Regions from separate parts of the Mixta intestinalis genome, predicted to be linked through region 1. Evidence: predicted binding sites of a transcription regulator. Region 1 holds the regulator's gene; each other region holds the start of a gene.
The links. Region 1 encodes PurR, which represses purine synthesis genes. Its sites were predicted from a motif close to CANGCAAACGTTTGCNTG; they were not measured.
Positions count from the first base shown of each region.

Region 2: a site for PurR is predicted at 1,312-1,329, ahead of C7M51_RS17155 (nucleobase:cation symporter-2 family protein). Genes of this name have one in related genera too.
Region 3: a site for PurR is predicted at 1,279-1,296, ahead of carA (glutamine-hydrolyzing carbamoyl-phosphate synthase small subunit). Genes of this name have one in related genera too.
Region 4: a site for PurR is predicted at 1,484-1,501, ahead of serA (phosphoglycerate dehydrogenase). Genes of this name have one in related genera too.

Region 1 is NZ_CP028271.1:1,249,662-1,251,867, reverse strand. Features, by position in the region: gene C7M51_RS05920 (C40 family peptidase) at 1-78, shown strand, start outside; gene cydH (cytochrome bd-I oxidase subunit CydH) at 141-218, opposite strand; gene purR (HTH-type transcriptional repressor PurR) at 518-1,543, shown strand; gene punR (DNA-binding transcriptional activator PunR) at 1,554-2,206, opposite strand, start outside.
Region 2 is NZ_CP028271.1:3,681,285-3,683,490, reverse strand. Features, by position in the region: gene C7M51_RS17155 (nucleobase:cation symporter-2 family protein) at 1-1,260, opposite strand, end outside; gene recG (ATP-dependent DNA helicase RecG) at 1,392-2,206, opposite strand, start outside.
Region 3 is NZ_CP028271.1:4,679,135-4,681,340, reverse strand. Features, by position in the region: gene carA (glutamine-hydrolyzing carbamoyl-phosphate synthase small subunit) at 1-1,055, opposite strand, end outside; gene dapB (4-hydroxy-tetrahydrodipicolinate reductase) at 1,524-2,206, opposite strand, start outside.
Region 4 is NZ_CP028271.1:2,853,091-2,855,296, forward strand. Features, by position in the region: gene C7M51_RS13135 (5-formyltetrahydrofolate cyclo-ligase) at 1-108, shown strand, start outside; gene serA (phosphoglycerate dehydrogenase) at 163-1,401, opposite strand; gene rpiA (ribose-5-phosphate isomerase RpiA) at 1,683-2,206, opposite strand, start outside.

The DNA of each region.
Region 1 (2,206 bases):
AGCCAGCTGAGCGATGATTACTGGCAGCGGCATTATGTTGGCGCACGCCGGGTGATGACGCCCAGAACCGTTCGCTAAGCAGTTGCGCAATAAAAAAAGCCTGTCTGATGACAGGCTTTTTTTATTACTGAGGCTTTTCCCTAATGCGTTGCAGCAGTGAGGCTGAACGCAAGAATCAACGACAGCGCTGCGGCGGCGGTACATAATGCCAGCTTCAAATCCGTGCTCAATCCGCCCTCCCTTATTAACCACAAAAAAAATGAGGGATTGATTTTCCCATACTCGTCGGTAAAAATCTCGTTTTCTTTGCGCCAGCTTGGTAGAATCCCCGCTTTGCGTTGCGCAACAGCGGTCAACTGCCGCTGTTAGTCCCTTTTTATAAAGACGTCCCGCCCGCCAGACGTACCTCAGCCAGCATAACGACAATCGCCAGGTACGCTGAATTACGCTATGGGGACGCAAACGTTTAACATCAGGCTTATCAACCTGTTATGATAGGCGCAGGAGTTATTTTTTAATGGCAACAATCAAAGATGTCGCGAAGCGTGCCGGCGTTTCTACCACGACGGTATCACACGTCATCAATAAGACCCGTTTTGTCGCGGAAGATACCCGTGAAGCAGTGTGGGCAGCAATCAAGGAACTACACTATTCACCAAGCGCGGTAGCGCGCAGCCTGAAAGTTAACCACACCAAGTCGATTGGCCTGCTGGCGACCTCCAGCGAAGCGCCCTATTTTGCTGAAATTATTGAGACCATAGAGACGCGCTGTTTCGCACAGGGCTATACCCTGATTTTGGGCAACGCCCATAACGATTTGCAAAAACAGCAGGCTTACCTGTCGATGATGGCGCAAAAGCGCGTGGATGGTTTGCTGGTTATGTGCTCTGAATACCCTGAAGCGCTGTTAAAAATGCTTGAGGAGAACCGCAACATTCCGATGGTAGTCATGGACTGGGGCGAATCACGCGGTGATTTTACCGATACCGTGCTGGATAACGCCTTTGAAGGCGGCTATATCGCCGGGCGCTATCTGATCGAGCGTGGCCATCGCGACATCGGCGTTATTCCCGGACAGATGGAGCGCAACACCGGCGGCGGACGACTGGCCGGGTTTATGAAGGCGATGAACGAAGCCAGCGTTACCGTACGCGATGAATGGATCGTACAGGGCGACTTCGAACCGGAATCGGGCTATCGCGCCATGCAGCAGATTCTGGCGCAAAAGCAGCGTCCCACCGCAGTATTCTGCGGCGGCGATATTATGGCGATGGGCGCCATTTGCGCAGCAGATGAGATGGGCCTGCGCGTACCGCAGGATATCTCGGTCATCGGCTACGATAACGTACGCAACGCCCGCTATTTCACGCCAGCGCTGACTACCGTGCATCAGCCAAAAGAGCAGCTGGGCGAGGCCGCCTTCGATATGCTGTTAGATCGTATCGTCAACAAACGCGAGGTATCGCACACCATTGAAGTGCATCCTACGCTGATCGAGCGTCGCTCGGTTATCGACGGTCCGTTCCGCGACTATCGCCGTTAATTGTTCCTGCTCAGGAGAGCACCTTCTCCTGAGCAACCTGCTCTTCCCGCAACCACTCCCGATTTAACGTCTCGGTATCCCCTAAATAATCCAGCAGCCAGCGCAGCGCGGGCGAGCCGCTTTGTTCTGCCCAGCTGACGCAGCAGTGGCTGTCTGGAAAAGGATCGGGCAGCGAGATCTCTTTTAGCAGGCCTGATGCCAACGGCGGCGCGGCAAAATGACCGGGCACCATACCGACACACAGCCCGGCGCGCAGACAATCAAAGGCGCTTTCCCAGTCGGGCACCACCAGCCGCCGCTGATTATCCAGCGTCCAGGTGGTACGGCGCGGTAAGGCACGCGAGGTATCTTCCAGTACCAGCGAAGGCCAGGGGCGAATATCATCCTCCTCCAGGCAACCTGATTTTTCCGCCAGCGGATGCCCGGCGCTGACCACACAGCGCCAGTTCAGCGCGCCCATATCCCGAAAGGCAAAGCGTCCGCCAACCGGAACGGCCTGGGTAGCGCCAATCGCCACATCCACGCGTCCATCCGCCAGCGCATCCCAGACGCCGTTAAAGACTTCCGTCGTAATAAGGAGTTCCATATCAGGAAAGTGTCGGTAAAAATCAAGCACCAGCTGGCGCGTACGCTGCGGCTTAACGATCCGATCGACAGCGATAC
Region 2 (2,206 bases), 2.3 Mb from region 1:
GCCCAGCCCAACGGCCAGCGACAGTGCAATAATCATAATCGCACGGCGGTTTAACGGCTCGCGGGATACAATGCGCACGCCGGAGGCGGCGATAGTACCGAACATGACAATGGTTGCGCCGCCTAACACCGGTTCTGGAATATGCTGCACGAATCCGCTTACTGCTGGAAATAAACCGAGAACGATCAGCATTAATGCAACAACGAAGCCGACATAACGGCTGGCAACGCCGGTTAGCTGAATAACGCCATTATTCTGTCCAAAGCAGGAGTTTGGAAAGGTGTTGAACAGCGCAGAAACAAAAGAGTTAAAACCGTTCGCTAAAACGCCGCCTTTCAGGCGTTTCATATAGAGCGGGCCACTGACCGGCTGCTCGGAGACATCTGAAGTTGCGGTAATATCGCCAATGGTTTCCAGCGAGGTGACCATAAACACCAGCATCAGTGGAATCAGCAGATTCCAGTCAAAACCAAGTCCGTAATAGAGAGGCATCGGTACTGCGATAATGGCACTGTTGGGCGCAGCAATATTTTCCGGCAGCATATCCAGTACCCAGGCCAGCAGATAACCTACTGCCATGGCGATAACCAGCGAAGCCACGCGTAAATAAGGGTTACGCTGGCGATTAAGCAGAATAATTACTGCCAGCACCACGCCCGCCAGCAGCAGGTTTTTCGGCGCGCCAAAGGTATGATCGTTCATTGCGGCAAAGCCGCCGCCGATAGAGGTTAATCCCACCTGAATGAGCGACAGGCCGATAATCATTACCACGATACCGGAAACCAGCGGTGTGATAATACGGCGCGCCAGATGCAGCACGCGTGAGAGTATCATCTCGGTACAGGATGCTACCATCAGCGTACCAAACAGCGCCGCCATCATTGTCGGTACATCCGCACCGCCGTTTTTCAGCGCCAGGCCGCCCATAATCAACGGCGTAACGAAGTTAAAACTGGTGCCCTGAATGGAAAGCAGTCCCGATCCAACCGGCCCCCAGGTCTTGATTTGCAGTATTGACGCTACGCCGGAAGCAAACAGCGACATGCTGATAATATGCTGTGTATCCTGAGCTGGTAGACCAAGCGCCTGACAGATAAGCAGCGCAGGCGTGATTACCGCCACGAACATGGCCAGCAGATGCTGACCGGCGGCGAAAAGCGTTTGCGGCAGCGGCGGGCGGTCTTCCAGGCGATAAATGAGTTCGCTCTTTGGCGTCGTAGCGGTAGCAGACGGGGCGATTTCGTTAGGGCTGACGGACATAATGAAGGATCCCTGAGAAACAAAGTGGCGATTGTAATTCACTGCCTGGCAAAAGCAATCGTTTGCCAGGCTGCATAACGCCTTTAACGCGTTTTATTTATTCTGGATCAGAAAAGCTTGAGCGCCCGGTTTCAGGCGTTGGTATAGCGATCGGTTTCAGGCAGCCAGCGCTCAATCAGCGCCTGAGCCTGTTCCGGGTAATGCTGATGGATATGGCGGGCTATGCGCTGTACCTCTGGTATCAACGCCTGGTCGCGTAGCAGATCGGCCACTTTAAATTCAGCGTTACCGGTCTGGCGTGTCCCAAGCAGCTCGCCGGGGCCGCGTATTTCCAGATCGCACTGGGCGATAACAAAACCGTCGTTGCTGTCACGCAGCACCTGCAAACGCTTTTGTGCCGTTTTGCTCAGAGGAGATTTATAGAGCAGCACGCAGTGGGAGGCGACGGCACCGCGTCCCACGCGCCCACGCAGCTGATGGAGCTGAGCCAGGCCAAGCCGCTCCGGGTTTTCGATAATCATCAGGCTGGCATTGGGGACATCCACGCCAACTTCAATCACCGTGGTAGCAACCAGTAGCTGTAGCTGTCCCTGTTTGAAGGCCTGCATGACGTCCTGCTTTTCCTGCGGCTTCATACGCCCATGCACCAGGCCAACCTGTAAATCGGGCAGCGCCAGCTTTAGTTCTTCCCAGGTTGCTTCCGCCGCCTGCGCTTCCAGCAGATCGGATTCCTCAATCAGGGTGCATACCCAATATGCCTGACGGCCTTCGCTCTGGCAGGCGCGCTTTACACGCTCAATAATCTCTGCCCGCCGCGTATCAGGAATGGCCACGGTGGTCACCGGCGTGCGTCCTGGCGGCAGTTCGTCGATGGTAGAGGTATCCAGGTCGGCGTAGGCGGTCATTGCCAACGTGCGCGGAATGGGCGTGGCGGTCATAATCAACT
Region 3 (2,206 bases), 1.3 Mb from region 1:
CCCTGGAAGCTGAACGCCGGTTTATCAGTGCGGTGGATGCCCTGTACCGTCTGGTCGAACAGGGAGATATGCGTCACACGCAGTCTGTCAGGTAATGAGTGTTCATCTACAGCGAAACCGTGGTTCTGCGCAGTGATCATCACAGTATTGTTATCCAGGTCTTTCACCGGGTGGTTGCCGCCGTGATGGCCTAATTTCATTTTTACCGTTTTAGCTCCGCTGGCCAGCGCTAACAGCTGGTGTCCCAGACAGATGCCGAAAACCGGGATGTCCGTTTCCAGAAAACGCTGAATAGCGCGGATGGCATAATCGCACGGTTCCGGATCGCCAGGCCCGTTAGATAAGAAGATGCCGTCCGGATTCATTTTCAGCACTTCTTCCGCCGGTGTCTGTGCAGGCACGACCGTCAGACGGCAGCCGCGATCCACCAGCATTCGCAGGATATTGCGTTTTACGCCGTAATCGTAAGCCACCACATGGTAAGGCAGTTCGGCTTCTGTTTTTGCTGCTGGCAGCTCCCCTGCCAGCGTCCAGCTGCCCTGCAGCCAGCTGTAGCTTTCGCGCGTACAAACTTCTTTCGCCAGGTCCATGCCTTTCAGACCAGGAAATGCCTGTGCTTTTTGCAGCGCCAGCTGCGCATCCGCCGTATCGCCCGCAATGATGCAGCCGTTCTGAGCGCCCTTTTCGCGCAGCAGACGGGTTAATTTACGCGTATCGATATCGGCAATCGCCACGATATTGTTGCGTTTCAGCCAGGAGGCGAGATCTTCTTCGCTGCGATAGTTGCTGGCGATCAGCGGCAGATCGCGAATGACCAGCCCCTGTGCATGTACCTGTGAAGATTCTTCATCAGCGGCGTTGGTGCCAACATTACCGATATGGGGATAAGTAAGAGTGACGATCTGGCGGGAATAGGAAGGGTCTGTGAGGATTTCTTGATAACCGGTCATTGAAGTATTGAAAACTACCTCCCCCACCGCCGAACCTGTAGCCCCAATGGCCCGACCGTGGAATTGGGTTCCGTCTTCCAGAACCAAAATCGCTGACTTATTCAAAACGTCCTCCAGGGAATAAACAGTCATAATATTTGCATATTAATTCATAAAGCACGACTGAATCAATGCAAAAACCGCCTGAACGGTCGATTTTTGGCAAATTGCGCGCATTCTAATGACCGACCTGCGGATTGTCTACCTTAAAAAGCTATTTTTTTATCTATTTTTGGCGCACTGAAGCCAAAAGAGGATTATTCACCATGAAAAACACAATGTAGAGGGTAAGAAAAACGGTTGCCTGACAAAAAGTGATGGAAAACGATAACGGAGGAGTGAAAAAGTGGACCAAATGGTCAAATTTGGCTTAACGCAACATAACATCAAGACAATAACCAGGAGTTTTACAGTTTAAATGTGAAAAAACACACCAAACCCCTGTTTATGAATAAATAAAAAAGGGCAATAAAAAACCCTTTTTTATACAAGTAATTACAGCTAAGTTAGTTTCAGTAAGAACTGTATTCGCCCTTAGTTTTCAAGGTTAAGCACGTCGGACATGCTAAATAACCCGCATTTATTGCCAGCACACCACCTGGCAGCGCGAATCGCGCCATTAGCAAAAGTCATTCGGCTTGAAGCCTTGTGGGTCAGCTCGATACGCTCGCCCATATCAGCAAACATAGCGGTATGTTCCCCTACGATATCGCCAGCCCTGACGGTAGCAAAACCGATAGTATGTGGCTGACGCTCGCCGGTATGCCCTTCACGGGCATAAACCGCATGCTCATCAAGTTTCCAGTTCATCGCACCCGCAATAGCCTCACCCATTGCCAGCGCGGTTCCCGAAGGAGCATCAACTTTATGGCGATGATGAGCTTCAATAATTTCTATATCTGCATAGTCGCCCATTACCTGCGCCGTTTTTTCCAGCAGCTTCAGTAACAGGTTTACCCCCACGCTAAAATTGGCGGAGAATACAACCGCAATATCGGAGGCAGCCTCACTGATAGCCTGCTTTCCAGGCTCATCAAATCCGGTTGTGCCAATCACCATGCCTTTACCATGCTGACGACAGAATGCGAGGTGGGTAAGCGTTCCCTCCGGACGGGTAAAATCGATGAAAATATCAAAATCATCTTTTACCGCATTCAGATCGCTTTGCACTGTTACACCCGTTTTGCCCACCCCGGCCAGTTCGCCAGCGTCAACGC
Region 4 (2,206 bases), 1.6 Mb from region 1:
GGCCTGGCGCATGACTGCCAGCGGGTAGAAAAGCTGCCGAGCGCCGAATGGGATATCCCGTTACCGGCTATTCTGACGCCTTCGCACTTCTGGCAGTGGGAAATATAAAACGCCACCCCGCAGGCAGGATGGCGTTGGCAGAATAAAAAACCTTTTCGTCAATCAGTAGAGCAGACGCGCCCGAATCGTGCCCGGAATCGCCTTCATCAACGCCAGCGCCCTGTGCGCCACATCCTTCTCCGCATCAATATCAATGACCACATAACCCATAACCGGCGTGGTTTGCAGATACTGCGCGGCAATGTTGATGCCCTGCTCGGCGAAAATCTGGTTAATTGCCGTCAGCACGCCGGGACGGTTTTCATGGATATGCAGCAGGCGGCTTACCTGTTCGCCATGCATTGGCAGCGACACTTCCGGGAAGTTAACCGCCGACAGCGTAGAGCCGTTATCGGAATATTTCGCCAGTTTTCCAGCCACCTCAATACCGATATTTTCCTGCGCTTCCTGTGTGGAACCGCCGATATGCGGTGTCAGCAGCACGTTATCAAACTCGCAGAGCGGAGAGATAAAAGGATCGCTATTCGTAGCAGGCTCTTCCGGGAAGACGTCAATTGCTGCACCAGCAAGATGTTTGCTGCCCAGCGCCTGGCAGAGCGCCGGAATATCCACTACGGTGCCGCGTGAGGCGTTAATCAGCAGCGATCCGGGTTTCATTAGCGCCAGTTCTTGCGCGCCCATCATATTTTGCGTAGAAGGCGTTTCCGGCACATGCAGGCTGACCACATCGCTCATGTTCAGCAGATCGGAAAGATGCGCTACCTGGGTTGCGTTGCCCAGCGGCAGCTTGTTTTCGATATCATAAAAGAAAACGTGCATTCCGAGGCTTTCCGCCAGCACGCCCAGCTGCATACCAATATGGCCATAGCCGATAATGCCCAGACGTTTGCCACGCGCTTCATAGCTGCCCGCCGCCTGTTTATTCCAGACGCTGCGATGCGCTTTTGCATTCGCTTCAGGTACGCCGCGCATCAGCAGCAGCAGCTCGCCAATGACCAGCTCCGCCACTGAACGGGTATTGGAAAAAGGCGCGTTAAACACCGGTACGCCGCGTTTTGCCGCCGCGTCCAGATCGACCTGGTTGGTGCCGATACAGAAGCAGCCTACAGCCGCCAGTTTCTCTGCCGCAGCAAAAATTTCTTCAGTCAGCTGAGTACGGGATCGAATACCGATAAAATGCGCATCACGGATGGCATCTTTCAGCGCATCGCTGTCGAGCGCGCCTTTATGATATTCAATATTGGTGTAACCTGCCGCGCGCAGATTATCCAGCGCGCTCTGGTGGACGCCCTCCACCAGCAGAAACTTAATTTTGTCTTTCTCCAGTGATACTTTTGCCATTTCCCGACCCTATTTTACGGACTTCAGATGGGGCTGTAATAAGCCAGCCTTCTGCCAAAATAACAAAATCTACGCGAGCGGCAACACAGCCGATTGCCTGCATATCAGCATGGCTGCATGGAGAGTGAGACGGATACAACAGATTATGGTACGAATATAAAGCCAGGCAGTATGATAGCGCGCCGGGGGATCTTTATGTGACATAAGTCACTAAATTACATCCAGCTAAGAAAAGATGATTTTCGCTGAGAAATAACTGGCGCGCTAACGCGCCAGAAAGATCATTTAGTGATGGTTTTTACGCCATCCGCACCGCCAATCAGCGCCACATCCGCGCCGCGCGCGGCAAACAGGCCAACGGTCACCACGCCGGGCAACGCGTTGATGGTGCGCTCCAGCTCGGCAGGGTTAACGATGCTGAGATTATGCACGTCAAGAATAATGTTGCCATTATCGGTAATGACGTTCTGACGATACTCCGGCTGACCGCCCAGTTTCACCAGTTCACGCGCCACGTAAGAACGCGCCATCGGGATCACTTCAACCGGCAGCGGAAAGCGGCCCAGCACATCCACCTGCTTGGAAGCATCGGCGATACAGATAAATTTATCCGCCACTGCTGCGACGATTTTCTCACGCGTCAGCGCCGCGCCGCCGCCTTTAATCATCTGCATCTGCGGGTTAATTTCATCCGCGCCGTCCACATAGACCGCCAGCGAATCCACTTCGTTGAGATCGAAAACGTGGATCCCCAGGCTCTTTAACTTCTGTGTAGAAGCTTCAGAGCTGGAAACCGCGCCCTCAA